Regions from separate parts of the Bacillus inaquosorum genome, predicted to be linked through region 3. Evidence: riboswitches for the same ligand, from Rfam matches in the RefSeq annotation. Region 3 holds a riboswitch; each other region holds the start of a gene.

Region 1 (10,063 bases), 640 kb from region 3:
AAGCTGCTTTCCATCGGTTCCTAGAACCTCCATCTTTTTCTTTCCTATCAACTCTAATTACTTGTTCTTCAAAAATTTGCGCCGGGAATTTCCCTTTCTCTTTTTCTGAATGAATAATCGTTTAAATGTATCTCTATAAGTGATGCCTTATAGGTGTACCTGACTTTATATAAGGATTAGCTCGAATAATTTGTATATCTTCATCGCCAAATAAATGTTTACTCATTGTTTCTCATCTCCTCACTTACTGAATCCCCCCATTAAACACAAAAGTACCCCATAGGATAGACTTTTTCTAAATTGTCTACTTATAGGGTATATTTTAATTAAGAAGTGGGTTTTATTTTTGTAGCTAAGGTAGTGTGTATGACCCCTGTATTGTTTACTCAGCGTATTGGTCTAAAATCTCTTCTAACACCTCTTCAAGCCCTTCTGCATCCTCAAGCTCTGATTGGCTGAAGCGGACGCGTACGAGCTGTTCTCCGTCATTATACATCTCTTCCAGCCATCCTCGCAGTCCTCTTGCTCTGCGGTCGACTTCGAAAATAATGTCTAAACCGTCTTCGTCTAAAAGGAAAATAAGCTCTAATTCATCAAGCATCTGACGATAGTAGCCTGATGTCGGAATGAACTCAAATTCTTGAACGAACGGAAGGCGGCGCTGGAAGTAAGGTGCTTGTTCGCAGTCTGCTTCGTTAAGGCGGAAGCCCAGGTTTTCGATTGCTTTCAGCACACTTTCGATCCAAGGGTGCGCTTCAACGAAAATTCGATCGTGATCTGATTTGTCAATACCGCCTTGAATGTCAAGGTCTGTCACCACGGCGACCTCTACTTTCCCTACAGTGATTGGTGTATCCAGTGGGAGAATGAATGAGAACGGAAATTGATGCTGTTCTCCAGGCTGAATGGTAAATGAACCAGTGACCCGGAAAGAATGAATTGTAGCGTATTTCCGGTGCTCTTCATCGTCTTTTACAATGACGTACCGTGTATTAAGCTGTAAGTCAATATAGCGGATATCCTGAGCGATTTTTCCGCCATTGACATGTACAGTACCCCGCACTTCCTCTCCAGGATAATATGCGTCTTTCTCTAAAATCGTATCTACTTTTGCAGCACCGATTCCGGCACTTGCCGCAAGCTTCTTAAAAAATGACATGTTAAATCTTCCCCTTTTTCTTTTTCTCAACAGGTATACGTAAGAAGGAGGAAAAAAGATTCATTTGTTTCATACTTTTTTCCTATTATTCGTCCGGCCTAGGGACAGACTAAGAATAATATTGAAAGCAAAGGAGCGGATTGAAATGAATAAAGAAAGTATGGTTGCTGATGAATTACACAGAATGTTTTTGGCTGGTGAACTGCAAATCACGGTAGAAGAGGATATAAACAATATATCTGAACGGCTGAGAAACGGCGATCTCAGTTTAGACCGCTTGAGCGGAGAAGATACGTTTATAAAAGAAACGGTAAACGAGGCTTTAAGAAGAGTGGAGCAATAAAAGGAAGAGACGGTCTCTCGTAAATGAGAGACCGTCTTTTTTATATGACTTTGTTACAGTTCTCTGCAAGATAAAAGCGAATCGATTTGCAATTGTTTATCCAGGATCAAGCCTTTTTCCATCAGGAGTTCAGAAAGTTCTCCATGCAGATAAACAGCTGCATCTAATTGATCACGCAATGCTCTTCGGAGGTGAGGGTTCGAGGTTTCTGTCATCGCGACAGTGTAATTGTTAATGCTTGTTTTTATTGTTATTAAGAAATTAAGTACAAATGCAGGTATGTCTTTGGCGTTTATCGGGTTAGAGACATTGTTCAATGGCAATCCACTTCCTTATTTTCTAGTTCCCGTGATAAGAAAGTATTTGGCTTGCTATCTTGTTTTTATACAAAATGCTATAATGAATAACAAATTTTGTCAGGCGGTGAGATGATGAAACAGATTATTGCGATGGGCGGCGGGGGTTTTTCGATGGAGCCGAAAAATTTGTCCCTCGATCAATATATCATCAATCAATCAGACCGGAAGTCGCCTCGCGTTTGTTTTTTGCCGACGGCGAGTGGTGATTCCCAAAACTATGTTCAGCGGTTTTATGATGCATTTCAAACACTGGATTGTGTGCCGTCTCATTTATCCTTATTTAAGCCGCCGTCAACAGATTTAATTTCTTTTGTTATGGAAAAGGACATAATTTATGTCGGCGGGGGAAATACGAGGAATATGCTTGTGCTGTGGAAAGAGTGGGGGCTGGATCTTATTCTCAGGGAAGCATGGAAGAACGGTGTGATTTTAGCTGGTTTAAGTGCAGGTGCGATCTGCTGGTTTGAAGAAGGGGTGACAGATTCAGCCGGACCGCTGACAAGCATGAAAAGTTTAGGTTTGTTGCAAGGGAGCTTTTGTCCTCATTATGACGGTGAAAAGGATCGGAGACCGATATACCACCAGCTGATATCTAACGAATTCTTGTGCGATGGCTATGCGGCGGACGACGGAGCAGCTCTCCATTTCATAAATGATCAGCTGTTTCAGACAGTGAGTTCAAGACCGGGTGCAAGGGCATATCGGGTGATGATGGGTGATCATGAAATATCTGAAACGCCGCTGTCGGTCAACTATTTGGGATGAATTAGCTGAATATTTTCTATATTCCTCTTTTTTTTCGATTGGTTTTATGTTAAGATGAGTCCGAAATTAATAGTTACTGGGGGTGCCCGCTTTCGGGCTGAGAGAGAAGGTAAGCTTCTTAACCCTTTGGACCTGATCTGGTTCGTACCAGCGTGGGGAAGTAGAGGAATTGTTTTTATTATTGTCTTGCTGGGCAATAATATGTTTCTTTCTGACTGTAACCGGGTTCATTCATTTGAATCCGGTTTTTTGTGCTGGTTATGGGCTTGATTTTGTCCTTTCAAACGAAGAGAGGGGAAGGATAAGTAATGCAAAACAATTCAGTGCAGCAAGCCAACATTTCCATTATGTCGAGTTTTTCGGGGAGCAAGAAAGTGTATGTGGAAGGTTCTTCTTCGGACATCCAAGTGCCGATGAGGGAAATCGCATTGAGTCCGACGACAGGGTCGTTCGGCGAAGAGGAAAACGCGCCTGTGCGTGTCTATGATACAAGCGGACCGTATACCGACCCTGATGTGACCATTAATATTCAAGAAGGGTTAAAGCCGCTCCGCCAAAAATGGATCACGGAGCGCAGCGATGTTGAACAATATGAAGGACGAGCTATAAAACCAGAAGATAACGGTTATAAAAAAGCAAATCCAAACGTAAGCTACCCAGGACTAAAGCGGAACCCGCTGCGGGCGAAAGCGGGTCAAAATGTCACACAAATGCATTATGCCAAAAAAGGGATCATTACACCAGAGATGGAGTTTATCGCAATACGCGAGCATGTGTCTCCCGAATTTGTCAGAGATGAGGTAGCCAGCGGCCGGGCGATCATTCCTTCAAATATTAATCACCCTGAAAGCGAACCGATGATTATCGGCCGGAATTTTCATGTGAAGATTAATGCGAATATCGGGAATTCAGCGGTTACGTCATCAATTGAAGAAGAAGTGGAAAAAATGACCTGGGCCATTCGCTGGGGAGCGGATACGATGATGGATCTTTCCACCGGAAAAGACATTCATACGACGCGTGAATGGATTATCCGCAATTGCCCTGTGCCTGTTGGAACTGTTCCGATTTATCAGGCGCTTGAAAAGGTAAACGGCGTAGCGGAGGATTTAACGTGGGAGATTTATCGTGATACGCTGATCGAGCAGGCAGAGCAGGGAGTGGATTATTTTACGATACACGCTGGTGTTTTGCTTCGGTATGTGCCGCTGACTGCCAAACGGACAACTGGAATCGTGTCACGCGGGGGAGCGATTATGGCGCAGTGGTGTCTGGCTCATCATCAGGAAAGCTTTCTGTATACTCATTTTGAAGAAATCTGTGAAATCATGAAAACGTATGATATTGCTTTTTCTCTTGGGGATGGTCTGCGTCCCGGATCAATCGCTGATGCCAATGACGAAGCGCAGTTTGCTGAATTAGAGACGCTTGGAGAGCTGACACAAATTGCCTGGAAGCATGATGTTCAGGTAATGATTGAGGGACCGGGGCATGTGCCGATGCATAAAATCAAAGAGAACGTCGATAAACAAATGGACATTTGCAAAGAAGCGCCTTTTTACACATTGGGGCCTCTGACGACAGATATTGCACCGGGCTATGACCATATTACTTCAGCGATCGGAGCGGCGATGATCGGCTGGTATGGGACAGCAATGCTTTGTTATGTAACGCCGAAGGAGCATTTGGGGCTGCCAAATCGTGATGATGTTCGTGAAGGAGTCATTACATATAAAATTGCTGCGCACGCGGCAGACCTTGCAAAAGGGCATCCCGGAGCGCAAATACGGGATGATGCGTTATCGAAAGCCCGCTTTGAATTCCGCTGGCGAGACCAGTTTAATCTATCTCTTGATCCGGAAAGAGCGCTTGAATATCATGATGAAACCCTGCCGGCTGAAGGAGCAAAAACCGCTCATTTCTGTTCAATGTGCGGACCGAAGTTTTGCAGCATGAGAATTTCTCAGGATATTCGGGATTATGCGAAGGATAAAGAGATTAGTGAATGGGATGCGATTCAAGAGGGGATGAAAGAAAAAGCCGAAGAATTTGTGAATCAAGGCAGCCAGCTGTATAAATAATAGATTGACAGGCGAAATGGAATACGTTTTAATATAGCTAATATACATTTCCAGCATTTGCTGATCGGAACACCGAAGGCTCTTATCTTTTAGATAAGGGCCTTTTTTGTATGAAAAAAGGAGGGAACAGTGATGGGAATCAAAAAAGAGAAGGGGAGAAAGCGATTCAAGAAGCGAAAAACATACGGAAATCAGATTTTACCGCTGGAGCTCCTGATTGAAAAAAACAAACGAGAGATTATGAACAGTGCGGAGCTGATGGAGGAAATTTATATGAAGATTGATGAGAAGCATACGGCAGTGCGTCACTAAATATAAAAAAACCCGCTATTTACAGCGGGTTTTTGCATTTATATTAAGCATCTTTTTTAATTGGCAATCCAAGGCCTTCTGCCACGCGTTTTCCGTATTCAGGATCCGCTTTGTAGAAATGCTCGATTTGGCGAAGTTTGATTTCTTCTTTTTCTACCGGCTTCATGGCGTTAACAATATTTTTAACAAGGCGGGCACGCTCATCCTCGCTCATTAAACGATAGAGATCACCGGCTTGTGTGTAGTGGTCATTGTGATCGTAGCTTACGCTGTCAGCGATTCCTTGTACCGGATATGCAGCTTGTTTATCCTCAGGTGACTCTTTCGGACCGCCGAAGCTGTTAGGCTCATAATAAACAGATCCGCCGCCGTTATTGTCAAAGCGCATTTGTCCGTCACGCTGATAATTGTTCACTTCGTTGCGTGCGCGGTTGATTGGCAGCGCTTGATGGTTTGCACCGACACGGTAGCGGTGTGCGTCATGATAAGCAAACAGTCGGCCTTGAAGCATTTTATCCGGAGAAACATCAATACCAGGCACGAGTGTTCCAGGTGAGAATGTCGCTTGTTCCACTTCTGCAAAGTAGTTTTCCGGATTTCTGTCTAGAACCATGCGTCCGACCTCGATTAACGGATAGTCTTTTTGAGACCAAACTTTTGTAACATCAAACGGATCGAAGCGATACGTATTTGCATCTTCTAAAGGCATGATTTGCACATATAGTTTCCATGCAGGGAAGTCACCATTTTCGATCGCGTTGAATAGATCTTCTGTATGGTAATCAGGGTTTTCACCGGCAATTTTAGCCGCCGTATTGACATCAAGGTTTTTCACGCCTTGTTCTGTTTTAAAGTGATATTTAATCCATACGCCTTCACCTTCGGCATTTGTCCATTTGAATGTATGGCTCCCGAAGCCGTGCATGTGGCGAAGTGTTGCAGGGATTCCGCGGTCAGACATCAGGATTGTTACTTGGTGTAATGACTCTGGTGAAAGTGACCAGAAATCCCATACAGCTGTAGGGTTTTTCAAGTGTGTTTTTGGATCTCTTTTTTGTGTATGGATGAAATCAGGGAACTTAATCGCATCGCGGATGAAGAATACCGGTGTATTGTTACCGACGATGTCGTAGTTTCCTTCTTCAGTATAAAATTTAACAGCAAATCCGCGTGGGTCGCGAACAGTATCAGCCGAGCCAAGTTCACCGGCAACTGTTGAGAAACGGATGAACAAAGGTGTGCGTTTGCCGACTTCAGAAAGGAAAGCGGCTTTCGTGTATTTTGTTACATCGTTTGTCACTTCAAAATATCCGTGTGCGCCTGCTCCTTTGGCGTGAACGACACGTTCGGGAACACGTTCTCTGTTGAAATGGGCCAATTTTTCGAGTAAATGTACATCTTGGATTAAAGTTGGTCCGCGAGAACCGGCTGTCATCGAATTTTGATTATCTCCAACCGGGGCGCCCCAGCTAGTTGTCAGTTTATTTGAACTCATATGATCACCTCTTGGAATTTATAAAAACATAATATCATCTCTAAGTAAAAAGTCAATATTATTTTATAATTATTATAAAATAGTTATCTCTATTAAGGGATATCTAGTATTAAAAATGTTGATAAACCATTGTTATAACAGCTTATAGGAGAGAGAAAAGATTTTTGAAGAAATGATTTTTTTCCTCTCTATTTGCGAAACAAGCAGAGTAAGTGATAAACAAGGCTGACAAAAATCTCGTTTAAAAAATAGTTGACATATCGGAATAATTTGAATTAACATGATATTCAAACAAAAAAACAATTGGGCAGCTGATCGGACCGCCGAAGGCTCTCATCTCTATAAAGAACAGAGATGGGGGCCTTTTTGTTTTTTTAGAAGGCGGGGTTGGCAGAAAGAGAGGGATAAAAGTGGCTGTGACCATCAGCATCAAAGAAAAGGCATTTGTTCAAGAGGGCCGCAAAACAACGGTCTTGGAGAACATTCAATTATCAATCGCACCAGGTGAATTTCTAACGGTCATCGGACCGAGCGGGTGCGGAAAAAGCACTCTGTTAAAGATTATTGCAGGACTTGATTCTGATTATGACGGGAGTGTTGAAATTAACGGACGCAGCGTAACAGCTCCGGGTATTCAGCAAGGATTTATTTTTCAGGAGCACCGTCTCTTTCCATGGCTGACGGTTGAGCAGAATATTGCCGCTGATTTGAACTTGAAAGATCCAAAAGTCAAACAGAAGGTGGATGAACTGATCGAGATTGTCAGATTGAAAGGATCGGAGAAAGCATATCCTCGTGAGCTGTCAGGCGGTATGTCACAAAGAGTGGCTATCGCACGGGCCCTTCTGCGGGAGCCTGAGGTGCTGCTTTTAGATGAACCGTTTGGTGCACTCGACGCTTTTACAAGAAAACACCTGCAGGACGTGCTGCTGGATATATGGCGGAGGAAAAAAACAACGATGATTCTCGTCACTCATGATATAGATGAATCTGTTTATTTAGGAAATGAGCTTGCGATCCTTAAGGCCAAACCGGGGAACATCCATAAGCTGATGCCCATTCATCTGGCGTATCCGCGAAACCGGACGACTCCGGATTTCCAAGCGATCAGACAGAAAGTGCTGTCGGAATTCGAGAAAACAGAAGATCTAGAGTACGCTGAGGGATCAGGGATATAGAAAGGGCGGAAGCAGAAATGAAAAAAGGACTCATTGTATTGGTTACCGTTTTTTTTCTGCTCGCAGGCTGCGGAGCAAATGGAGCCAGCGGTGATCACAAACCATTGAAAGAAATTCGAATCGGTATTCAACAAAGCTTAAGCCCGCTTTTGATTGCGAAGGAGAAAGGCTGGTTTGAGGATGCATTTGAAAAAGAAGGCATCAAAGTGAAGTGGGTGGAGTTTCAAAGCGGTCCGCCCCAATTTGAAGGCCTTGCGGCAGACAAACTTGATTTTTCTCAGGTCGGCAATTCGCCTGTGATCTCAGGACAGGCGGCAGGGATTGATTTTAAAGAAATCGGTTTATCCCAGGATGGGTTGAAGGCGAATGGCATCCTTGTGAATCAAAACAGCGGCATTCAGGACGTCAAGGACTTAAAGGGAAAGAAAATTGCAGTCGCCAAAGGCAGCAGCGGTTTTGATTTTCTGTATAAAGCGCTTGATCAAGTGGGTTTGTCAGCTAATGATGTGACGATCATTCAGCTTCAGCCCGATGAAGCCGCCTCCGCATTTGAAAACGGATCTGTTGATGCCTGGTCCATCTGGGAGCCGTACTTATCTTTAGAAACAATCAAGCATGGGGCAAAAATCCTTGTGAACGGGGAAAGCACAGATTTATATTCACCCGGATTTACTCTAGTAAGAACAAAGTTTTCAGAGGAGCATCCAGACGAAGTGGTCCGTTTTCTGAAGGTGTTTAATAAGGCTGTTGTGTGGCAAAAGGAACATCCGGATGAAGCCGCGGACTTGTATGCAAACATTAAAGATCTCGATAAAAAGGTCGTCAAAAATGTGCTGAAAAATACTGAGCCTCTGAATGAGGTTATCAGTGACGACATTGTGAAAGCGCAGCAGGAGACAGCAGATTTTCAATATCAAACAAAGGCGATAGACAAGAAGATCGACGTGAAAGAGGTTGTGGATAACACATTTATTAAAAAAGCGTTAAAGGAAAATTCCTCCGGAGGTGATCAATGATGAAAGCAGAGGCTGCAGGTTCGCTGCCCAAAACAAATACGGAGGTGGTGCAAAAAAAGCCCCGAAGGATGAAATACGGCTGGATGAAGGGGCTTTTGCTGCCCGTTGTCATCATTGCCATCTGGCAGATCATCGGCGGCCTTGGTGTTGTGTCCGCTACAGTGCTGCCTACGCCCGTTACGATCGTCCTGACGTTTAAAGAGCTTGTTTTTTCCGGTGAGCTGTTCGGCCATCTGCAAATCAGTATCTATCGGGCGGCGCTTGGTTTTTTGCTTGGCGCAGGGCTTGGCTTGATCATCGGGATTTTGGCCGGATTCTCCAAACGGACGGAGCTGTATCTTGATCCGTCATTGCAAATGCTTAGAACCGTTCCGCATCTGGCGGTTACGCCGCTGTTTATTTTATGGTTCGGTTTTGATGAAGTATCTAAAATATTGCTGATTGCGCTTGGCGCCTTCTTTCCTGTCTATATTAATACATTTAACGGCATCCGCGGCGTTGACGCGAAGCTGTTTGAAGTCGCCCGGGTGCTTGAATTTAAATGGCATCAGCAGATTTCCAAAGTGATATTGCCTGCATCTCTGCCGAATATATTGCTCGGCATTCGCTTATCGCTCGGCATTGCATGGCTCGGACTTGTTGTAGCAGAGCTGATGGGCTCCAGCTCAGGAGTCGGCTACATGATCATGGATGCTAGACAGTTTTCACAAACAAACAAAGTCTTTGCCGGGATTATCATCTTTGCGGTGGTTGGAAAGCTGACGGATTCCTTTGTCAGGCTGCTTGAACGAAAACTATTAAAATGGAGAAACAGTTACGAAGGGTAATATACGTGAAGGGGAGATGGATATGGAAATTCTTTGGTTTATACCGACTCATGGAGACGCGAGATATTTAGGATCTGAAAGCGATGGACGGACAGCGGATCATCTTTACTTTAAACAAGTCGCGCAGGCGGCTGACAGGCTGGGGTATACGGGTGTTCTTCTGCCGACGGGAAGATCGTGCGAGGACCCGTGGCTTACAGCATCGGCGCTGGCAGGAGAAACAAAGGACTTAAAGTTTTTAGTCGCGGTAAGACCCGGTTTAATGCAGCCTTCTCTAGCAGCCAGAATGACATCCACCTTAGACCGCATTTCAGAAGGCCGGCTGCTGATCAATGTTGTGGCAGGAGGCGATCCGTACGAGCTGGCTGGAGATGGCCTGTTTATCAGCCATGATGAACGCTATGAAGCGACAGACGAATTTTTAACCGTTTGGCGGAGGCTTTTGCAGGGAGAAACGGTTTCCTATGAAGGTAAGCATATAAAAGTAGAAAACAGCAATCTGCTCTTCCCGCCGCAGCAAGCGCCGCA
Region 2 (10,063 bases), 1.4 Mb from region 3:
CCCTCGCGCCGCTTACACGACCTACACCCTTAGCAGGGGCGCCTCTTCAGCCACTTGAGTACTTCTCCATTTGGCTCCACAGGCAGGATTCGAACCTGCGACCGATCGGTTAACAGCCGATAGCTCTACCACTGAGCTACTGTGGAATATAAAAATCATGGTGGGCCTGAATGGACTCGAACCATCGACCTCACGCTTATCAGGCGTGCGCTCTAACCAGCTGAGCTACAGGCCCATGACAATATAGAAATGGAGCGGGTGATGGGAATCGAACCCACGACATCAGCTTGGAAGGCTGAGGTTTTACCACTAAACTACACCCGCAATTTTTATTTGGGGCGATTGATGGGAATCGAACCCACGAATGCCAGAGCCACAATCTGGTGCGTTAACCACTTCGCCACAACCGCCAAAATATATATATTGATAAATGGTGGCTCGGGACGGAATCGAACCGCCGACACACGGATTTTCAGTCCGTTGCTCTACCAACTGAGCTACCGAGCCTAAGTATTTAAATGGCGGTCCGGACGGGACTCGAACCCGCGACCTCCTGCGTGACAGGCAGGCATTCTAACCAACTGAACTACCGGACCATTTTAAAATTTACACGTGAATTTTCTTGGTTGCACCCTTCGGGCACTTCTTATTTCATTCATGTATTTTGGTTGCGGGGGCAGGATTTGAACCTGCGACCTTCGGGTTATGAGCCCGACGAGCTACCGAACTGCTCCACCCCGCGATGATTAAGAATATATATGGCGGAGGAAGAGGGATTCGAACCCCCGCGGGCTTTGACACCCCTGTCGGTTTTCAAGACCGATCCCTTCAGCCAGACTTGGGTATTCCTCCGTATAATGGTGGACCTTGTAGGACTCGAACCTACGACCGGACGGTTATGAGCCGTCTGCTCTAACCAACTGAGCTAAAGGTCCATTGGTAGCGGCGGAGGGGATCGAACCCCCGACCTCACGGGTATGAACCGTACGCTCTAGCCAGCTGAGCTACACCGCCAAATATTTATTGAAATCAAGTGGAGCCTAGCGGGATCGAACCGCTGACCTCCTGCGTGCAAAGCAGGCGCTCTCCCAGCTGAGCTAAGGCCCCAAGAATGGTCGGGAAGACAGGATTCGAACCTGCGACCCCATGGTCCCAAACCATGTGCTCTACCAAGCTGAGCTACTTCCCGATTTCATGTAGATCATGGCGCGCCCGAGAGGAGTCGAACCCCTAACCTTTTGATCCGTAGTCAAACGCTCTATCCAATTGAGCTACGGGCGCAAAACTTAATGCCGAGGGCCGGACTTGAACCGGCACGGTAGTCACCTACCGCAGGATTTTAAGTCCTGTGTGTCTGCCAATTCCACCACCCCGGCGTGGATGGTATAGTTGGAGCGGAAGACGGGATTCGAACCCGCGACCCCCACCTTGGCAAGGTGGTGTTCTACCACTGAACTACTTCCGCAGAAATGGTGCGGATGAAGGGACTTGAACCCCCACGTCTGTAAAGACACTAGAGCCTGATTCTAGCGCGTCTGCCAATTCCGCCACATCCGCAATCATGTAAATGGTGAGCCATGAAGGACTCGAACCTTCGACCCTCTGATTAAAAGTCAGATGCTCTACCAACTGAGCTAATGGCTCTTCTTACAAGAGACTTGAATATTATATCATATAAAAGTGGTGCCGGCAAGAGGACTTGAACCCCCAACCTACTGATTACAAGTCAGTTGCTCTACCAATTGAGCTACACCGGCGTATATGTAAAATCGAGTATGTATATTAATTAAAATGGTGGAGGATGACGGGCTCGAACCGCCGACCCTCTGCTTGTAAGGCAGATGCTCTCCCAGCTGAGCTAATCCTCCATAATTGCACTAACGTGCAATTGCTTGGCGGCGTCCTACTCTCACAGGGGGAAACCCCCGACTACCATCGGCGCTGAAGAGCTTAACTTCCGTGTTCGGTATGGGAACGGGTGTGACCTCTTCGCTATCGCCACCAAACAAATTGAGAGTGTTCTCTCAAAACTAGATAACAGGTGTGACATCATTCAAAATGTGGTTAAGTCCTCGATCGATTAGTATCTGTCAGCTCCATGTGTCGCCACACTTCCACCTCAGACCTATCAACCTGATCATCTTTCAGGGATCTTACTTCCTTGCGGAATGGGAAATCTCATCTTGAGGGGGGCTTCATGCTTAGATGCTTTCAGCACTTATCCCGTCCGCACATAGCTACCCAGCGATGCCCTTGGCAGAACAACTGGTACACCAGCGGTGCGTCCATCCCGGTCCTCTCGTACTAAGGACAGCTCCTCTCAAATTTCCTGCGCCCGCGACGGATAGGGACCGAACTGTCTCACGACGTTCTGAACCCAGCTCGCGTACCGCTTTAATGGGCGAACAGCCCAACCCTTGGGACCGACTACAGCCCCAGGATGCGATGAGCCGACATCGAGGTGCCAAACCTCCCCGTCGATGTGGACTCTTGGGGGAGATAAGCCTGTTATCCCCGGGGTAGCTTTTATCCGTTGAGCGATGGCCCTTCCATGCGGAACCACCGGATCACTAAGCCCGACTTTCGTCCCTGCTCGACTTGTAGGTCTCGCAGTCAAGCTCCCTTGTGCCTTTACACTCTGCGAATGATTTCCAACCATTCTGAGGGAACCTTTGGGCGCCTCCGTTACCTTTTAGGAGGCGACCGCCCCAGTCAAACTGCCCACCTGACACTGTCTCCCCGCCCGATAAGGGCGGCGGGTTAGAAGGTCAATACAGCCAGGGTAGTATCCCACCGATGCCTCCACCGAAGCTGGCGCTCCGGTTTCCAAGGCTCCTACCTATCCTGTACAAGCTGTACCAACATTCAATATCAGGCTGCAGTAAAGCTCCACGGGGTCTTTCCGTCCTGTCGCGGGTAACCTGCATCTTCACAGGTACTATAATTTCACCGAGTCTCTCGTTGAGACAGTGCCCAGATCGTTGCGCCTTTCGTGCGGGTCGGAACTTACCCGACAAGGAATTTCGCTACCTTAGGACCGTTATAGTTACGGCCGCCGTTTACTGGGGCTTCAATTCGCACCTTCGCTTACGCTAAGCGCTCCTCTTAACCTTCCAGCACCGGGCAGGCGTCAGCCCCTATACTTCGCCTTACGGCTTCGCAGAGACCTGTGTTTTTGCTAAACAGTCGCCTGGGCCTATTCACTGCGGCTCTCTCGGGCTTGCACCCTAACAGAGCACCCCTTCTCCCGAAGTTACGGGGTCATTTTGCCGAGTTCCTTAACGAGAGTTCTCTCGATCACCTTAGGATTCTCTCCTCGCCTACCTGTGTCGGTTTGCGGTACGGGCACCTCTCACCTCGCTAGAGGCTTTTCTTGGCAGTGTGGAATCAGGAACTTCGCTACTATATTTCGCTCGCCATCACAGCTCAGCCTTATGGGAAACGGATTTGCCTATTTCCCAGCCTAACTGCTTGGACGCGGATATCCAATACCGCGCTTACCCTATCCTCCTGCGTCCCCCCATTGCTCAAATGGTGAGGAGGTGGTACAGGAATATCAACCTGTTGTCCATCGCCTACGCCTTTCGGCCTCGGCTTAGGTCCCGACTAACCCTGAGCGGACGAGCCTTCCTCAGGAAACCTTAGGCATTCGGTGGAGGGGATTCTCACCCCTCTTTCGCTACTCATACCGGCATTCTCACTTCTAAGCGCTCCACCAGTCCTTCCGGTCTGGCTTCACAGCCCTTAGAACGCTCTCCTACCACTGTTCGAAGAACAGTCCGCAGCTTCGGTGATACGTTTAGCCCCGGTACATTTTCGGCGCAGAGTCACTCGACCAGTGAGCTATTACGCACTCTTTAAATGGTGGCTGCTTCTAAGCCAACATCCTGGTTGTCTAAGCAACTCCACATCCTTTTCCACTTAACGTATACTTTGGGACCTTAGCTGGCGGTCTGGGCTGTTTCCCTTTCGACTACGGATCTTATCACTCGCAGTCTGACTCCCAAGGATAAGTCATTGGCATTCGGAGTTTGACTGAATTCGGTAACCCGGTAGGGGCCCCTAGTCCAATCAGTGCTCTACCTCCAAGACTCTTACCTTGAGGCTAGCCCTAAAGCTATTTCGGAGAGAACCAGCTATCTCCAGGTTCGATTGGCATTTCACCCCTACCCACACCTCATCCCCGCACTTTTCAACGTGCGTGGGTTCGGGCCTCCATTCAGTGTTACCTGAACTTCACCCTGGACATGGGTAGATCACCTGGTTTCGGGTCTACGACCACGTACTCATGCGCCCTATTCAGACTCGCTTTCGCTGCGGCTCCGCATCTTCTGCTTAACCTTGCACGGGATCGTAACTCGCCGGTTCATTCTACAAAAGGCACGCCATCACCCGTTAACGGGCTCTGACTACTTGTAGGCACACGGTTTCAGGATCTCTTTCACTCCCCTTCCGGGGTGCTTTTCACCTTTCCCTCACGGTACTGGTTCACTATCGGTCACTAGGGAGTATTTAGCCTTGGGAGATGGTCCTCCCGGATTCCGACGGAATTTCACGTGTTCCGCCGTACTCAGGATCCACTCAGGAGAGAACGAAGTTTTGACTACAGGGCTGTTACCTCCTATGGCGGGCCTTTCCAGACCTCTTCATCTACCTCGTTCTTTTGTAACTCCGTACAGAGTGTCCTACAACCCCAAGAGGCAAGCCTCTTGGTTTGGGCTAATCCCGTTTCGCTCGCCGCTACTCAGGGAATCGCATTTGCTTTCTCTTCCTCCGGGTACTTAGATGTTTCAGTTCCCCGGGTCTGCCTTCTCATATCCTATGAATTCAGATATGGATACCACTCCATTACGAGTGGTGGGTTTCCCCATTCGGAAATCTCCGGATCAAAGCTTGCTTACAGCTCCCCGAAGCATATCGGTGTTCGTCCCGTCCTTCATCGGCTCCTAGTGCCAAGGCATCCACCGTGCGCCCTTTCTAACTTAACCGTTAAAAAGAATCACTATGTGATATCTTGTCTTACTAATTGAATGTGATGTCTACTGTTATCTAGTTTTCAAAGAACACGTTTCGAAGGAATGATCCTTCAAAACTAAACAAGACAGGGAACGTTCTGTTTATAAGACCCAAGGTCTTATATTCCGTAAATATCCTTAGAAAGGAGGTGATCCAGCCGCACCTTCCGATACGGCTACCTTGTTACGACTTCACCCCAATCATCTGTCCCACCTTCGGCGGCTGGCTCCTAAAAGGTTACCTCACCGACTTCGGGTGTTACAAACTCTCGTGGTGTGACGGGCGGTGTGTACAAGGCCCGGGAACGTATTCACCGCGGCATGCTGATCCGCGATTACTAGCGATTCCAGCTTCACGCAGTCGAGTTGCAGACTGCGATCCGAACTGAGAACAGATTTGTGGGATTGGCTTAACCTCGCGGTTTCGCTGCCCTTTGTTCTGTCCATTGTAGCACGTGTGTAGCCCAGGTCATAAGGGGCATGATGATTTGACGTCATCCCCACCTTCCTCCGGTTTGTCACCGGCAGTCACCTTAGAGTGCCCAACTGAATGCTGGCAACTAAGATCAAGGGTTGCGCTCGTTGCGGGACTTAACCCAACATCTCACGACACGAGCTGACGACAACCATGCACCACCTGTCACTCTGCCCCCGAAGGGGACGTCCTATCTCTAGGATTGTCAGAGGATGTCAAGACCTGGTAAGGTTCTTCGCGTTGCTTCGAATTAAACCACATGCTCCACCGCTTGTGCGGGCCCCCGTCAATTCCTTTGAGTTTCAGTCTTGCGACCGTACTCCCCAGGCGGAGTGCTTAATGCGTTAGCTGCAGCACTAAGGGGCGGAAACCCCCTAACACTTAGCACTCATCGTTTACGGCGTGGACTACCAGGGTATCTAATCCTGTTCGCTCCCCACGCTTTCGCTCCTCAGCGTCAGTTACAGACCAGAGAGTCGCCTTCGCCACTGGTGTTCCTCCACATCTCTACGCATTTCACCGCTACACGTGGAATTCCACTCTCCTCTTCTGCACTCAAGTTCCCCAGTTTCCAATGACCCTCCCCGGTTGAGCCGGGGGCTTTCACATCAGACTTAAGAAACCGCCTGCGAGCCCTTTACGCCCAATAATTCCGGACAACGCTTGCCACCTACGTATTACCGCGGCTGCTGGCACGTAGTTAGCCGTGGCTTTCTGGTTAGGTACCGTCAAGGTACCGCCCTATTCGAACGGTACTTGTTCTTCCCTAACAACAGAGCTTTACGATCCGAAAACCTTCATCACTCACGCGGCGTTGCTCCGTCAGACTTTCGTCCATTGCGGAAGATTCCCTACTGCTGCCTCCCGTAGGAGTCTGGGCCGTGTCTCAGTCCCAGTGTGGCCGATCACCCTCTCAGGTCGGCTACGCATCGTTGCCTTGGTGAGCCATTACCTCACCAACTAGCTAATGCGCCGCGGGTCCATCTGTAAGTGGTAGCCGAAGCCACCTTTTATATTTGAACCATGCGGTTCAAATAAGCATCCGGTATTAGCCCCGGTTTCCCGGAGTTATCCCAGTCTTACAGGCAGGTTACCCACGTGTTACTCACCCGTCCGCCGCTAACATCAGGGAGCAAGCTCCCATCTGTCCGCTCGACTTGCATGTATTAGGCACGCCGCCAGCGTTCGTCCTGAGCCAGGATCAAACTCTCCGATAAATGGATCACAGGTTAAGTTCACCGCATCCTGCGGCGACACCTGTGTGACCTGCATCGTGCAGGCCCTAGTTTGACTGACTACGCACATCACTGTGCGATTTATTTAAAAATGAATTAACAGGTACGTTTTGTCTTGTTTAGTTTTCAAAGATCATTCTGTTACTTACTTCTCAATGAAGCAGCTTTACTAATATAACATTCGGCTTCTTTTTTGTCAACAACTTTTTTTAAATTGTTTTGAAGCTTCTTGTTTTGTCTGCTGTTCATCAGCGACGTTTAATAATATAACACCTGTATTCATTTATAGCAATAGTTTTTTTAAAAAAATCTATAAAACAAATAAACTATAATCTTTGTCATGGTATCTGTCGCGTATTTATCATATAACTATTTTAAAAGAACATCTATTCAGTAATGCAATCTTGTTGTTTTTTTCTTTTTCTTGTATAGTAGAAACGAACTAAATACTGATGACCACAAGGGGAGCATTAAAGCTGAGAGTGAGCGGTTACGTTCTGACCCTTTGAACCTGTTAGTTAACGCTGGCGTAGGGATGTGGCAAAGTCAAATGAATTGCAGATTGTAAAGCAGTGCGTGGAACTTTTCTCATCCTTCCGCGTGCTGCTTTTTTGTTGTCCTTTTGGTTTGTCTATTGATGGAAGGGGATTTTATGAATCAATCTAAGCAACTGGTTCGCCTTATTGAAATTGCAATTATGACTGCGGCTGCTGTTATTTTAGACATCGTCTCAGGAATGTTTCTCCGTATGCCTCAAGGAGGCTCGGTCTCCATCATGATGATTCCGATCTTTTTGATTTCGTTTCGGTGGGGTATCAAAGCTGGCCTTACTACCGGTCTGCTGACAGGTCTTGTTCAAATAGCGATCGGAAACTTATTCGCACAACACCCTGTACAGCTATTGCTAGATTACCTTATCGCGTTCGCAGCTATCGGATTAAGCGGATTTTTCGCTTCTTCTGTCCGTAAAGCCGCTGTATCCAAAACAAAAGGAAAACTGATTGTTTCAGTAGTCAGCGCAGTTTTTATCGGCAGTTTCCTCCGCTATGCCGCACATGTCATTTCAGGGGCTGTGTTTTTCGGCAGCTTCGCTCCAAAAGGAACGCCTGTATGGATTTATTCTTTAACTTATAATGCTACCTATATGGTTCCTTCATTCATCATCTGTGCAATTGTCCTTTGTTTATTGTTTATGACAGCACCGCGTTTGCTCAAAACTGACAGAGCTTAACGAGAAACCCCCAGCGCAATCCGCTGGGGGTTGTTTTTTGCTATCTGTTAAGGACTGTTTTCAAAGCAGGAAGATCCGGCCAGCCAAACCCTATTTCTTTCAGCCTTTCTCCTGCAATTTCAAAGCTGTCCTCCGCTTCTCTTTCAGGGGAATAGGACTGATAAAATGTAATTGAGGGGTTCTTCTCCATCACCCAAACAAACATGCTCGAAAAGCTATGATGAAGCAAAAACTCTGCTCCTTTTGCTAAGAGCGCTCTCCCTGCCCCTTGCCGCTGATGTTCTTCTAAAAGGTAAATAGCGTATAGCTCGCCGTCATAGCCTTTTTGTTCAGAGCGGATAGGTCCAAATGAAGCAAAGCCGAATATCGAACCTTTTTCATCCTGAGCGACAAATACACCCTTTACCGAGCGGCTTTTCCATTTGTCTTCAAATTCCTTATAATTCAGACTGTTTAAGTAATCAGCCGGGACAATTCCTCGATATGTTGTCCTCCAGCTGTCCACATGCACCTTTGCAATGTCCTTTATATCTTCTACCTTTGCTTCTCGTAAGATTACCATCTGCTGCTATCCTTTCCGCAGTCATTATTCTGGTTTTTGGACCGTTTTTGCTTCTTTTATTTCATTTGTTAATTCGTTAATGCTTTGTTTTACGTTTCCTTTTCCTGAAAAGTTCTCAATCATTTCTTTTACGTCAATTCCCGACGATGCTTTCAAGCTTTCTTGCAGGCTTGACATTAAGTTTGTCGCATAGCTGGTTACTTTGTTGGCGCCGCTTGATTCACCGCTTCCTCCTGTATCAACAACGGTGATTTTATCAATATTTGAAAGAGGTGCCGCTGCTTGTTTCGCGTATTCCGGAAGCATTTTTACGATCATGTCGAAGATCGCAGCCTGCCCGTACTGCTCGAAGGCAGCCGCAATTTTCTCTTTTGCTTCCGCTTCTGCCAGACCTTTTAGGCGGATAACCTCAGCTTCTGTTTCCCCTTTCGCTTTTTCAGCTTCTGCTTTTGCAAGCCCGTCAATTCTGACTTTTTCCGCCTCAGCCTTCGCCATTGCTTCTATACTGTACTTCTTGGCATCGGCTTCCGCGAGCTGTTTGGCTTTCTCGGCTGCTGCGGACTGCTCGACTGAATAACGGTCTGCATCGGCTTTTTTCTTTACCTCTGAGTCGTATTGGCGTTCACGGCGAAGAATTTCTTTTTCTTCCAGTTCTATTTGTTTTTGGCGTTCGATAATTTTAACCTGCATTTCCTGCTCTGTGACTTGCTGGCGCGCCCTGGCAGTCTCTAAATCATATGCCTGGTCGGCATTCGCTTTTGCCGTATCTTGTTCTCTGCGGTATTCAGCCATTTTGAGCTGATTGATTTTTTCAGCTTCAGCAATTTCTGTCGCCCGTTCAAGTTCTGATTTTTTTGCATCTTTGTCCGCTTCTGCCCGCTTAATCCGGGTTTCTTTATCAGCCTCTGCTGTTGCGATATCAGCATCACGCTTTACCTGGGCAATTCTCGGTTTCCCTAATGATTCAAGATAACCATTTTTATCACGTACATCTTTAATGGTAAAGGAGACAATCACAAGCCCCATTTTCGCGAGGTCCTGTGAAGCGACACGCTGCACCTCTTGAGAAAATTTCTCCCTGTTTTTATAGATTTCTTCAACTGTCATTGAGCCGAGAATGGAACGAAGATGGCCTTCTAAAACCTCCCGCGCTTCCTGCTCACGGTCTTCTTTTGATTTTCCTAAAAATTGTTCGGCCGCTGTAGCGATTTCTCCTATAGAACCGCCGATTTTAATAATCGCAGTTCCATCGGCCATTACAGGCACTCCTTGTTCTGTATAGACTTCAGGTGTCGAAACATCCAGTTTGCTTGATAATAGGCTTAGCGGCTCTGCCTGCTGGAAGACGGGTAGAACAAAGGTTCCTCCGCCGCGGACGATTTTAATACGGTTGCCGCCTTCATCGACATGAACGTTTTTATTGCCGAGATAGCTCCCCGTTACGATTAACGCTTCATCAGGCCCTGCCGTACGATACTTTGTGATAAACACGGCTATTAGTGCAATTAATAAAAAGAATACAACTCCGATGACAATTATAATCGG
Region 3 (10,063 bases):
CGGATGGAACGGCACATCAATGGCAGGGCCGCATGTGTCTGCTGTTGCCGCACTGCTGAAACAGGCGGATGCCTCACTTTCTGTCGATGAGATGGAGGATATATTAACGAACACGGCTGAACCACTGACGGATTCAACATTTCCTGATTCTCCGAATAACGGATACGGCCATGGTTTGGTGAACGCTTTTGATGCTGTATCAGCTGTTACAGATGGTTTAGGAAAAGCAGAAGGACAAGTTTCTGTAGAGGGGGATGATCAAGAGCCTCCTGTCTATCAGCATGAGAAAGTAACAGAAGCCTATGAAGGCGTCAGCCTGCCGCTGACTTTGACAGCTGAAGACAATGTGAGTGTGACGTCTGTAAAACTGTCCTATAAGCTGGATCAAGGTGAATGGACAGAAGTAACGGCTAAACGAATCAGCGGTGATCACCTGAAAGGAACGTATCAGGCAGAGATTCCAAACATTAAAGGAGCTGCACTAAGCTATAAGTGGATGATTCAGGATTTTGGCGGCCATGTCGTTGAGTCTGACACATACGATGTAACTGTGAAGCCAAGCATCACAGTGGGATACAAGCATGACTTTGAAGCTGCACCCGGCGGCTGGATTGCAAGCGGAACAAATAATAACTGGGAATGGGGAGTTCCGTCGTCAGGCCCAACTACAGCAGCATCGGGAGAAAAAGTATACGGAACAAACCTGGCAGGAAACTATGCCAATTCAGCAAACATGAATCTCGTAATGCCTCCTGTTGAAGTGCCGGATTCAGGAAACCTGTTTCTTCAATTTAAAAGCTGGCACAATTTAGAGGATGATTTTGATTACGGCTACGTTTTTGTTCTTCCGGAAGGCGAAAAGAATTGGGAGCAGGCTGGTGTCTATAATGGAAAGACATCAAGCTGGACGGATGAAGAAATTGATTTATCCGCTTATAAAGGTCAAAACATTCAAGTGATGTTTAACCTTCAATCAGATGAAAGCATAGCAAAAGAGGGCTGGTACATTGATGATGTAGTGCTTTCTGACAAATCGGCCGGAAAAACAGCCAAAAAGAATAAGCTGGGTGTCGAAAAGCCTTCAGGAAAGCAAAAGAAAAAGCCAGTGAATCCGAAAAAGGCTAAGCCATCTGCAAACACAGCGGTAAATAATCAGAGTAAAGATATACAGCCACAGGTTTTGCCGATCAGGGCACAAGTCAGTGTCGCGGAAACAGGAAAATCAACATATTCGGATCAAGCCACAGGGCAGTACACGCTGATGCACAAAGCGGGAGATTATACGCTTAAGGCAGAAGCGTACGGTTATCAATCGAAAACCCAAAAAGTTTCTCTGCAGGCAGATCAGACGACACAAGCTAATTTTACGTTAGAGGAAATGAAGAAGGGGACATTAAAAGGCACAGTCATTAATAAAGCGACAGGAGAGCCGGTAAAAGGCGCCACCGTCTATGTTATAGAGGATGCTGCAGTTGAACCTGCTACAACAAACGACAAAGGTGAATATACGCTTGAGGCCTATGAAGGCGCCTATACGATTAAAGTCGCTGCACCGGGTTATTACAGCGATGAATTTACCGTTGATTTAAAAGGTGATGTTACGAAGGAAACTGTACTGAAGCCTTTCGTCGGTTATCCGGGTGAGATTGCATATGATGACGGAACGGCGGAAAATGCCAATTCCTATTTTGCAGCAGGTAACGGATGGGCGGTAAAAATGACGTTGGCTGACGGCAAGGACAAAGGCATGCTTACAGGAGGACTGTTCAGATTCTGGGATACAGAGTTCCCTGATCCTGGCGGCACCGAGTTTAAGGTTGAGGTATACGATGCTACAGGAGAAGACGGAGCACCAGGCAAAAAAATTGCCGGGCCATTTAACGCCGAAGCCCTTCGCAATGGCGAATGGACCAAGGTAGATCTCAGTTCAAAAGGGATTATGGTCGATAAAGACTTTTATCTCGTGTATATCCAGTCAAAACCTGATCCGTATTCACCTGGACTGGCAATGGATGAAACCGGTCAGAATTCTGGCCGCAACTGGCAGTATATAGATGGACAATGGCAGCCAGGTGACGAAGCGGACGGCAACTATATGATTCGCGCATTAGTTGATTATGAAGCTGCTGTACCTGAAATGACTTCACCGGCAGACAAATCGTACACAAACAAGGAGAACGTTACTGTAAAAGGAAAAGCCTCTCCTGGTACAACAGTACACATTTATAATGGAGAGAAAGAAGCAGGAGAAACGAAAGCTGCTGCGGATGGCACCTTCCAGGCAGGCATCTCACTCAGCAAGGGTGAAAATAAGCTGACGGCCACGGCATCAACAGACAACGGAACTACGGATGCCTCCAGCCCTGTTACAGTCACGCTTGATCAAGTCAAGCCTGAATTGACGCTGGACAATCCAAAGGATGGCGAGAAAACAAATAAAGAAGCACTGACTGTCAAAGGGGCTGTATCCGATGACAATCTGAAAGAAGTCAAGGTGAATGGCAAAAAAGCAACGGTTACAGATGGTTCATACTCAGCCCGTGTTCTCTTGGAGAACGGAAGCAATGAAGTCAAGGTGACTGCCTCTGACTTGGCGGGCAACAAAACGACGAAAAAGGCAGTCATTGACGTTAACTTTGACAAGCCTGTCATTTCCGGATTGATCCCTGGAGAGGACAAAACCTTAAAAGCCGGTGAATCTGTGAAAATCGCTTTCTCAAGCGCTGAAGATTTGGATGCAACGTTTGTCATTCGCCTGCCGCTGACAAATGCAAGGGCGAGTGTGCAAAACGCCACCGAGCTCCCGCTAAGAGAAATTTCTCCGGGGAGATATGAAGGCTATTGGACAGCCACTTCTTCTATTAAAGCAAACGGAGCAAAAGTAGAAGTGATTGTACGAGATGAGTATGGAAATGAAACTAGAAAAACAGCGAATGGAAAACTTTATATCAATACTGAAAATTAAGTGTAAAAAAGCTGCCGTCACAGGCAGCTTTTTTATATACTCTCAATTATTTCCTCGACAAATTAAGCAGATATCCCTGAAAAATTGTATTTTCCTCTCAACATTAATTGACAGACTTTCCCACAGAGCTTGCTTTATACTTATGAAACAAGAAGGGGAACAGCGTGATGCAAGAAAGAAAGGAGTCAGATGTGAAAATCTATTTAGATGTCATTTGGCTGTTAAACTTTTGTTTTGATGCACTTTTACTTTTGCTCACGGCATTTATTTTAAAACGTCATGTGAAAAAAAGAAGACTGATAGGCGGAGCGTTCATCGGTTCAAGTATTGTCCTTTTGATGTTTACTCCTTTTTCGCCGATCGTTGAACATCCGGCCGGGAAGCTGGCTTTTTCAGTTGTGATTGTGATGGTGACATTTGGATTTAAAAGATTTCGTTATTTCTTTCAAAATTTGTTTTCCTTTTATTTTGCCACTTTTTTAATGGGGGGAGGAATTATCGGAGCTCATTCTTTGCTGCAGTCACATTCTGTTGTTCGAAACGGTGTCATGATCACCAATCAAACCGGGTTTGGAGACCCAATCAGCTGGTTGTTTATTGTTGCTGGCTTTCCAGCGTTATGGTTTTTTTCTAAGAGAAGAATTGACGACATTGAAACAAAAAACATTCAATATGAGGAACGAGTCAGCGTACAGGCGGATTTGGGCGGTCAAACGCTTCATGTCAGAGGGTTGATTGATTCCGGTAATCAGCTGTACGATCCTCTTACAAAAACGCCGGTTATGATTATTTACATTGATAAACTGGAGCCGATTTTCGGAGCGGCTGAAACGATGATCATTCGAAACACAGACCCATTGGAAGCAATTGAACAGCTCGATGATTCATTTCGTTTTTTAGATAAAATGAGGCTGATTCCATACAGGGGGGTAGGGCAGCAAAATCAATTTTTATTATGCATTAAACCGGATCACGTAACGATAATGACAAAAGAAGAAATGATTTCTGCGGATAAATGCTTAATCGGCATCAGTACAACAAAGCTATCGGCAGATGGAGAGTTTGACGCGATTATTCATCCGAAAATGCTTTCGGGCAAGGCCATCAAACACGTTTCATAATGTTCGCAAATGTCCGTTACTTATCATACTCAAACGACGTGACATTTAGAAGGGAGAGGAAGATGAAAAAACTGAAATTGCGACTGACGCACCTCTGGTATAAGCTGCTGATGAAACTTGGATTGAAAAGTGATGAAGTCTATTACATAGGCGGGAGTGAAGCCCTGCCGCCGCCATTATCTAAAGATGAGGAGCAGGTTCTGTTAATGAAGCTCCCAAACGGTGATCAGGCGGCTCGCGCCATTTTGATTGAACGCAATCTGCGTCTGGTCGTCTATATCGCACGGAAATTTGAAAATACAGGAATTAATATAGAGGATTTAATCAGCATCGGCACCATCGGATTAATTAAAGCTGTGAATACATTCAATCCAGAAAAGAAAATCAAGCTGGCGACCTATGCCTCACGGTGTATAGAAAATGAAATCCTCATGTATTTAAGAAGAAACAATAAAATTCGTTCAGAGGTTTCCTTTGATGAGCCGCTTAATATTGATTGGGATGGCAATGAGCTTTTGCTTTCTGACGTACTCGGCACTGACGATGACATCATCACAAAAGATATAGAAGCCAACGTAGATAAAAAACTCTTAAAAAAAGCGCTTGAACAGCTCAATGAGAGAGAAAAGCAAATCATGGAGCTGCGGTTTGGGCTTGTCGGCGAAGAAGAAAAGACCCAAAAGGATGTAGCGGATATGATGGGGATTTCTCAGTCCTATATTTCGCGTCTTGAGAAAAGAATTATAAAAAGATTGAGAAAAGAGTTCAACAAAATGGTGTAAAATTTTTTATGGTTATAACCCCTTGATTTTACAGGGATTTCCTGATTTCGACTGTTTTTCGGTCTGAGTGCAGTGCATATTTTTCCCACCCAAGGAGATACTTAACGTTGTACAGCAGCTCCTGTAGGGAGGGAAAAAAGTGTCTAGGAATAAAGTCGAAATCTGCGGGGTGGATACCTCCAAATTACCAGTACTCAAGAATGAAGAGATGAGAAAGCTGTTTAGGCAGCTGCAGGATGAAGGCGATGATTCAGCCAGAGAAAAGCTTGTAAACGGGAACTTGCGTCTTGTCTTAAGTGTCATTCAAAGATTTAATAACAGAGGGGAGTATGTTGATGACTTATTTCAGGTCGGCTGCATCGGACTAATGAAATCCATTGATAATTTTGACCTAAGCCACAATGTTAAGTTTTCAACATACGCTGTACCTATGATTATCGGAGAGATCCGCAGGTATTTACGCGATAATAACCCGATCCGTGTTTCAAGATCGCTTCGGGACATCGCTTACAAGGCGCTTCAGGTAAGAGAGCGGTTAATCAGTGAGACAAGCAAGGAGCCGACTGCAGAAGACATCGCAAAAGTTCTTGAAGTACCGCATGAAGAAATTGTATTTGCGCTTGATGCCATCCAGGATCCGGTTTCTCTATTTGAACCGATCTATAACGACGGCGGAGACCCGATCTATGTTATGGACCAAATCAGTGATGAGCGCAATACAGATTCACAATGGATTGAAGAGCTGGCTTTAAAAGAGGGCATGAGAAGGCTGAATGATAGGGAAAAAATGATTTTGAGAAAGCGCTTCTTCCAAGGGAAAACACAAATGGAAGTAGCCGAGGAAATCGGGATTTCCCAAGCGCAGGTGTCCAGGCTTGAAAAAGCAGCTATCAAACAAATGAATAAGAATATTCATCAATAATGACATGAAAAGCCTTTAAAACAATTTTTGTTTTAAAGGCTTTTCTATTGATTGCGGGTTGTTTACGTTTTGGAAAAAATAAGGTATCCTAGTCCGTACAGAGTTTTATGAAAATTAAAACAATTATAATAGAAGTTTAGAGGAGGACCACGATGATTTTGCAGCTTGACAATGTCTCACTAAAACGAAATGGAAAATGGATACTGAGGGATATTCATTGGAAGGTGGAGGAAAAGGAAAATTGGGTGCTTTACGGATTAAATGGTGCCGGAAAGACAGCGCTGTTAAATATGCTTTGCTCATATTACTTTCCAACATCAGGCGAGATGCAGGTGCTTGGCCATGAATTTGGTAAAACCGAGCTTGGGGAGAAGCTCAGACGGAAAATTGGCCTCGTCTCAGCGGGTCTTCAGCAAAAATTGTATCCGGCAGATTCAGCCTTTGAGATTGCGTTGAGCGGAGCTTACGCTTCGATAGGATTATATGAAACGCCAAGTGCGGAAATCAGGGAAAAAGCGATTGGTTTGTTAGAGGATTTGGGTGCAATAGAATATGCCGACCGACGCTATGAAACCCTTTCTCAAGGAGAAAAACAAAGAGCCTTGATTGCAAGAGCGCTAATGGCCGATCCGGAGCTGCTGATATTGGACGAACCGGTCACAGGGCTGGATTTTATTGCCCGGGAAAAGCTGTTAGACACGATTACATATATTGCAAACAAAGAAAAAGCGCCATCGATCCTTTATGTGACACATCATGCGGAAGAAATTTTACCGGTCTTTGACAAAGCCCTTTTGTTAAAACAGGGAGAGGTCTTTAGCTCAGGAGAAATAAAGGAAATGCTCACTGATCACATACTTTCCGCTTTTTTTGATACGCCAATCCATGTATTATGGAATCAGGATCGGCCGTTTTTAACAAGAGCCGAGCCGATAACGAATGCCTGACAAACACATATAGATTCATCCTAGGGGTGCTTTGCGAAGCTGAGAGAGACATTGTCTCAACCCTTTTGACCTGATCTGGATCATGCCAGCGGAGGGAAGCGGTGAAATAGCGGAGTACATAGGACTCTGTTTGTTTTTACTAAGCCGTTTCATAACATTTGAAACGGCTTTTTGATTTTTAAGAATAGGAGCGGATCACATTGAATCAACAAATAGACTCTCTGTTAAAAAAGGTGGAAGATCAAAAGGAGGAGCTTATTCAGCTGGCAAAAACGCTGATTTCTTATCAAACACCTGCACCGCCTGCAAGAAATACAGACGGCATTCAGTCATGGATTGCTCGGTTTTTAAATGAAATGGGATTCTCGATCGACAAATGGGACGTGTACCCGGGAGATCCCAATGTTGTAGGCCTGCTAAAGGGAACAGATGCAGCAGACTATCATAGCTTGATCATCAATGGTCATGTAGATGTGGCAGAGGTAAAAGAGGATGAGGATTGGGAGCATGCTCCGTTTCATCCAATTGAAAAAAACGGTTTCTTAATCGGACGGGGTGCTTCTGATATGAAAGGCGGAATGGCGTGTGTGCTGTTTGCGGTCAAATTGATTCGTGAAGCCGGCATTGAACTTCCCGGTGATTTGATTCTGCAATCGGTTATCGGGGAGGAAGTTGGAGAAGCCGGTACGCTTGAGTGCTGTAAGAGGGGCTATCGTGCTGATTTTGCAGTTGTCGCAGATACGAGCGATATGCATATTCAAGGTCAAGGCGGTGTCATTACAGGCTGGATCGAAATCAAAAGCAGTCAAACGTTTCATGATGGGACGAGGCGGAATATGATTCATGCAGGCGGAGGAACATTCGGGGCAAGCGCAATTGAAAAAATGGCAAAAATCATTGCGGGGCTCGGTGAACTTGAGCGCCACTGGTCCATTATGAAAAGTTATCCCGGCTTTAAACCAGGCACAAATACGATTAACCCGGCTGTCATTGAAGGCGGCAGACATGCGGCTTTTATAGCGGACGAGTGCCGGCTGTGGATCACAGTGCATTTTTACCCGAATGAAACCCATGACCAAGTGGCAGCGGAAATAGAAGATTACATCAATCGGCTGAGTGACAGTGATGTTTGGCTTAGGGAAAACCGCCCTGTTTTTAAGTGGGGAGGCTCATCTATGATTGAAGACAGAGGAGAAATTTTTCCGGCACTGGAAGTTGATCCTGGCCACCCAGGCGTCTCAGCGCTTACTGTGTCTCATGAGAAAGTGAAACGGGAGCGCCCGGTTATGGACGTTTCTCAATCCGTTACAGACGGGGGATGGCTGTATAATGCCGGCATTCCATGCGTGATATACGGTCCTGGCGATCTGCACAATGCACACTCCGTAAACGAGGAGGTATCGATTGAGCAGCTGGTAGATTATACAAAAATCATGCTCGATTTTATCATCAGCTGGTGCAGCCGTAAAAAAGAACAGTGATCATGAAAATTTCTTCTTGCTGACAAGGTTCAGCCCGCCCGTTCATATACTGGAAAAAAGGACGGAAAAAGGACGTGATGGGATGATCAGCATTTCTGAATTTCAGGTGAAGGATGTCGTCAATGTCTCAAACGGAAAAAAGCTGGGGAGCATTGGTGATATAGATATCAATGTGACCACTGGAAAAATTCAAGCGATCATACTGGGAGGAAATGGGAAGGTTCTCGGTTTTTTTGGAAAAGAAGAGGAATTGGTCATTCCATGGCGAAATATAGTAAAAATCGGGGAAGACGTGATCTTGGTCCGATTAAGTGAACCGCATGCATAACCTGCTTTGTCTGCCGCGGATTGGCAAATGCCGGAAGTCTTGATTTCTTCCGGCACATTTCATTTAGAAATATGCAAATCGGCGCTCAACGAATGCAGAAAGATGTGGTAAAATAAGTGGGAAATTCCGCTTTTTTAAATGTTTGTCGAAAGGTTGGATCATCATGAATACATATCACCCATTCAGTCTTACCACACCCTCGACACTCATGATACAAGACTGGACACAAACGAATCAAAACAACAGAGAAGTCATTGCCGGATTTACTACGAAAAACGGCGGTGTCAGCCAAAAGCCTTTTGAATCGTTAAATACAGGATTGCACGTTCATGACAAAGATGCAGATGTAGTTAAAAATCGTGAATATATTGCCGATATGTTTAATATTGATTTGCAGTCTTGGGTATTTGCTGATCAGACACATGATAATCGCGTTCAGAAAGTGACGCAGAGGGATAGGGGAAAAGGCGCCCGTGAGTATCACACGGCTTTAAAAGCAACGGACGGGCTCTACACAAATGAAAAGAATGTGGTTTTGGCATTATGCTTTGCTGATTGTGTGCCTCTTTTCTTTTATGATCCGGTTAAATCGCTTGTCGGGGTCGCCCATGCCGGGTGGAAAGGCACTGTCAAACAGATTGGCAGAGAAATGGTGAAGCAATGGACCGAGCAGGAAGGTTCAAAGCTCTCAGATATTTATGCTGTTATCGGACCGTCTATCAGCGGAGCATGCTATACGGTAGACGATCGTGTCATGGATGCTGTCCGCACATTGCCGGTTTCAGCAGAACGTGCCGTAAATCAGACGGGAAAGGGACAATATCAGCTTGATCTGAAAGAGCTGAACCGCCTCATACTGATCGACAGCGGTTTGGCAAATGAACAGATTTCTGTCAGCGGTTTATGCACGGAAAGTGAGCAGTCGCTTTTCTATTCTCACCGCCGCGATCAGGGGAAAACTGGACGGATGATGTCCTTTATCGGAATGAAGGAGGCATAAAAGATCTTGCGTGTTGTTGATAATTTACGACATATAAACGAACGAATAAACGAAGCATGTAACAGATCGGGCCGCAGCTCCGATGAAGTTACGGTTATTGCTGTCACAAAATATGTATCGCCTGAAAGAGCACAGGAGGCAGTGGATGCGGGCATCACCTGCCTCGGAGAGAATCGGGACGCGGAACTGCTCCGCAAACAGGAAATGATGAAAGGGGATCCTGAATGGCATTTTATCGGCAGTCTTCAATCAAGAAAAGCAAAAGCTGTCGTCAATGCGGTTTCCTATATCCATTCCTTAGACCGGCTCTCATTAGCGAAAGAAATTGAAAAACGGGCTGAAGGTACTGTCCAATGCTTTGTGCAGGTCAATACCTCTCTTGAGCCTTCTAAACACGGCATGAAAAAAGAAGAAGTCATTCCCTTCATACAGGAGCTTTCCGGTTTCGAACACATCGTTGTGGCCGGACTGATGACAATGGCTCCGCTGACTGATGATCAAGATCAGATCAGAAGCT

The links. A riboswitch is a leader RNA that binds a small molecule or an ion and turns the genes downstream of it on or off. The one in region 3 is predicted to bind thiamine pyrophosphate.
Region 1: it holds a riboswitch for thiamine pyrophosphate, as region 3 does, so the genes downstream of both, thiC (phosphomethylpyrimidine synthase ThiC) here and M1M80_RS08495 (acetylornithine deacetylase) in region 3, are expected to answer to the same signal.
Region 2: it holds a riboswitch for thiamine pyrophosphate, as region 3 does, so the genes downstream of both, thiT (energy-coupled thiamine transporter ThiT) here and M1M80_RS08495 (acetylornithine deacetylase) in region 3, are expected to answer to the same signal.

The regions. Positions count from the first base shown of each region.
Region 1 is NZ_CP096592.1:1,069,144-1,079,206, forward strand. Features, by position in the region: gene spo0M (sporulation control protein Spo0M) at 383-1,159, opposite strand; gene M1M80_RS05060 (hypothetical protein) at 1,299-1,502, shown strand; gene M1M80_RS05065 (spore coat protein) at 1,556-1,819, opposite strand; gene M1M80_RS05070 (Type 1 glutamine amidotransferase-like domain-containing protein) at 1,934-2,626, shown strand; TPP riboswitch at 2,695-2,802, shown strand; gene thiC (phosphomethylpyrimidine synthase ThiC) at 2,935-4,707, shown strand; partial or broken gene M1M80_RS05080 (FbpB family small basic protein) at 4,840-5,035, shown strand; gene katA (catalase KatA) at 5,063-6,514, opposite strand; gene M1M80_RS05090 (ABC transporter ATP-binding protein) at 6,925-7,692, shown strand; gene M1M80_RS05095 (aliphatic sulfonate ABC transporter substrate-binding protein) at 7,710-8,708, shown strand; gene M1M80_RS05100 (ABC transporter permease) at 8,705-9,535, shown strand; gene ssuD (FMNH2-dependent alkanesulfonate monooxygenase) at 9,558-10,063, shown strand, end outside.
Region 2 is NZ_CP096592.1:3,157,733-3,167,795, forward strand. Features, by position in the region: tRNA gene M1M80_RS15980 (tRNA-Ser) at 1-68, opposite strand, end outside; tRNA gene M1M80_RS15985 (tRNA-Asn) at 72-146, opposite strand; tRNA gene M1M80_RS15990 (tRNA-Ile) at 159-235, opposite strand; tRNA gene M1M80_RS15995 (tRNA-Gly) at 251-324, opposite strand; tRNA gene M1M80_RS16000 (tRNA-His) at 335-410, opposite strand; tRNA gene M1M80_RS16005 (tRNA-Phe) at 432-507, opposite strand; tRNA gene M1M80_RS16010 (tRNA-Asp) at 520-596, opposite strand; tRNA gene M1M80_RS16015 (tRNA-Met) at 666-742, opposite strand; tRNA gene M1M80_RS16020 (tRNA-Ser) at 760-852, opposite strand; tRNA gene M1M80_RS16025 (tRNA-Ile) at 859-935, opposite strand; tRNA gene M1M80_RS16030 (tRNA-Met) at 938-1,014, opposite strand; tRNA gene M1M80_RS16035 (tRNA-Ala) at 1,035-1,107, opposite strand; tRNA gene M1M80_RS16040 (tRNA-Pro) at 1,113-1,189, opposite strand; tRNA gene M1M80_RS16045 (tRNA-Arg) at 1,205-1,281, opposite strand; tRNA gene M1M80_RS16050 (tRNA-Leu) at 1,291-1,376, opposite strand; tRNA gene M1M80_RS16055 (tRNA-Gly) at 1,391-1,465, opposite strand; tRNA gene M1M80_RS16060 (tRNA-Leu) at 1,471-1,557, opposite strand; tRNA gene M1M80_RS16065 (tRNA-Lys) at 1,569-1,644, opposite strand; tRNA gene M1M80_RS16070 (tRNA-Thr) at 1,682-1,757, opposite strand; tRNA gene M1M80_RS16075 (tRNA-Val) at 1,793-1,868, opposite strand; rRNA gene rrf (5S ribosomal RNA) at 1,891-2,006, opposite strand; rRNA gene M1M80_RS16085 (23S ribosomal RNA) at 2,061-4,988, opposite strand; rRNA gene M1M80_RS16090 (16S ribosomal RNA) at 5,158-6,707, opposite strand; TPP riboswitch at 7,177-7,278, shown strand; gene thiT (energy-coupled thiamine transporter ThiT) at 7,378-7,956, shown strand; gene M1M80_RS16100 (GNAT family N-acetyltransferase) at 7,997-8,518, opposite strand; gene floT (flotillin lipid rafts scaffold protein FloT) at 8,543-10,063, opposite strand, start outside.
Region 3 is NZ_CP096592.1:1,710,353-1,720,415, forward strand. Features, by position in the region: gene M1M80_RS08470 (S8 family peptidase) at 1-2,965, shown strand, start outside; gene spoIIGA (sigma-E processing peptidase SpoIIGA) at 3,157-4,086, shown strand; gene sigE (RNA polymerase sporulation sigma factor SigE) at 4,149-4,868, shown strand; gene sigG (RNA polymerase sporulation sigma factor SigG) at 5,008-5,790, shown strand; gene M1M80_RS08490 (ABC transporter ATP-binding protein) at 5,943-6,737, shown strand; TPP riboswitch at 6,750-6,851, shown strand; gene M1M80_RS08495 (acetylornithine deacetylase) at 6,938-8,218, shown strand; gene M1M80_RS08500 (YlmC/YmxH family sporulation protein) at 8,301-8,546, shown strand; gene pgeF (peptidoglycan editing factor PgeF) at 8,710-9,546, shown strand; gene M1M80_RS08510 (YggS family pyridoxal phosphate-dependent enzyme) at 9,553-10,063, shown strand, end outside.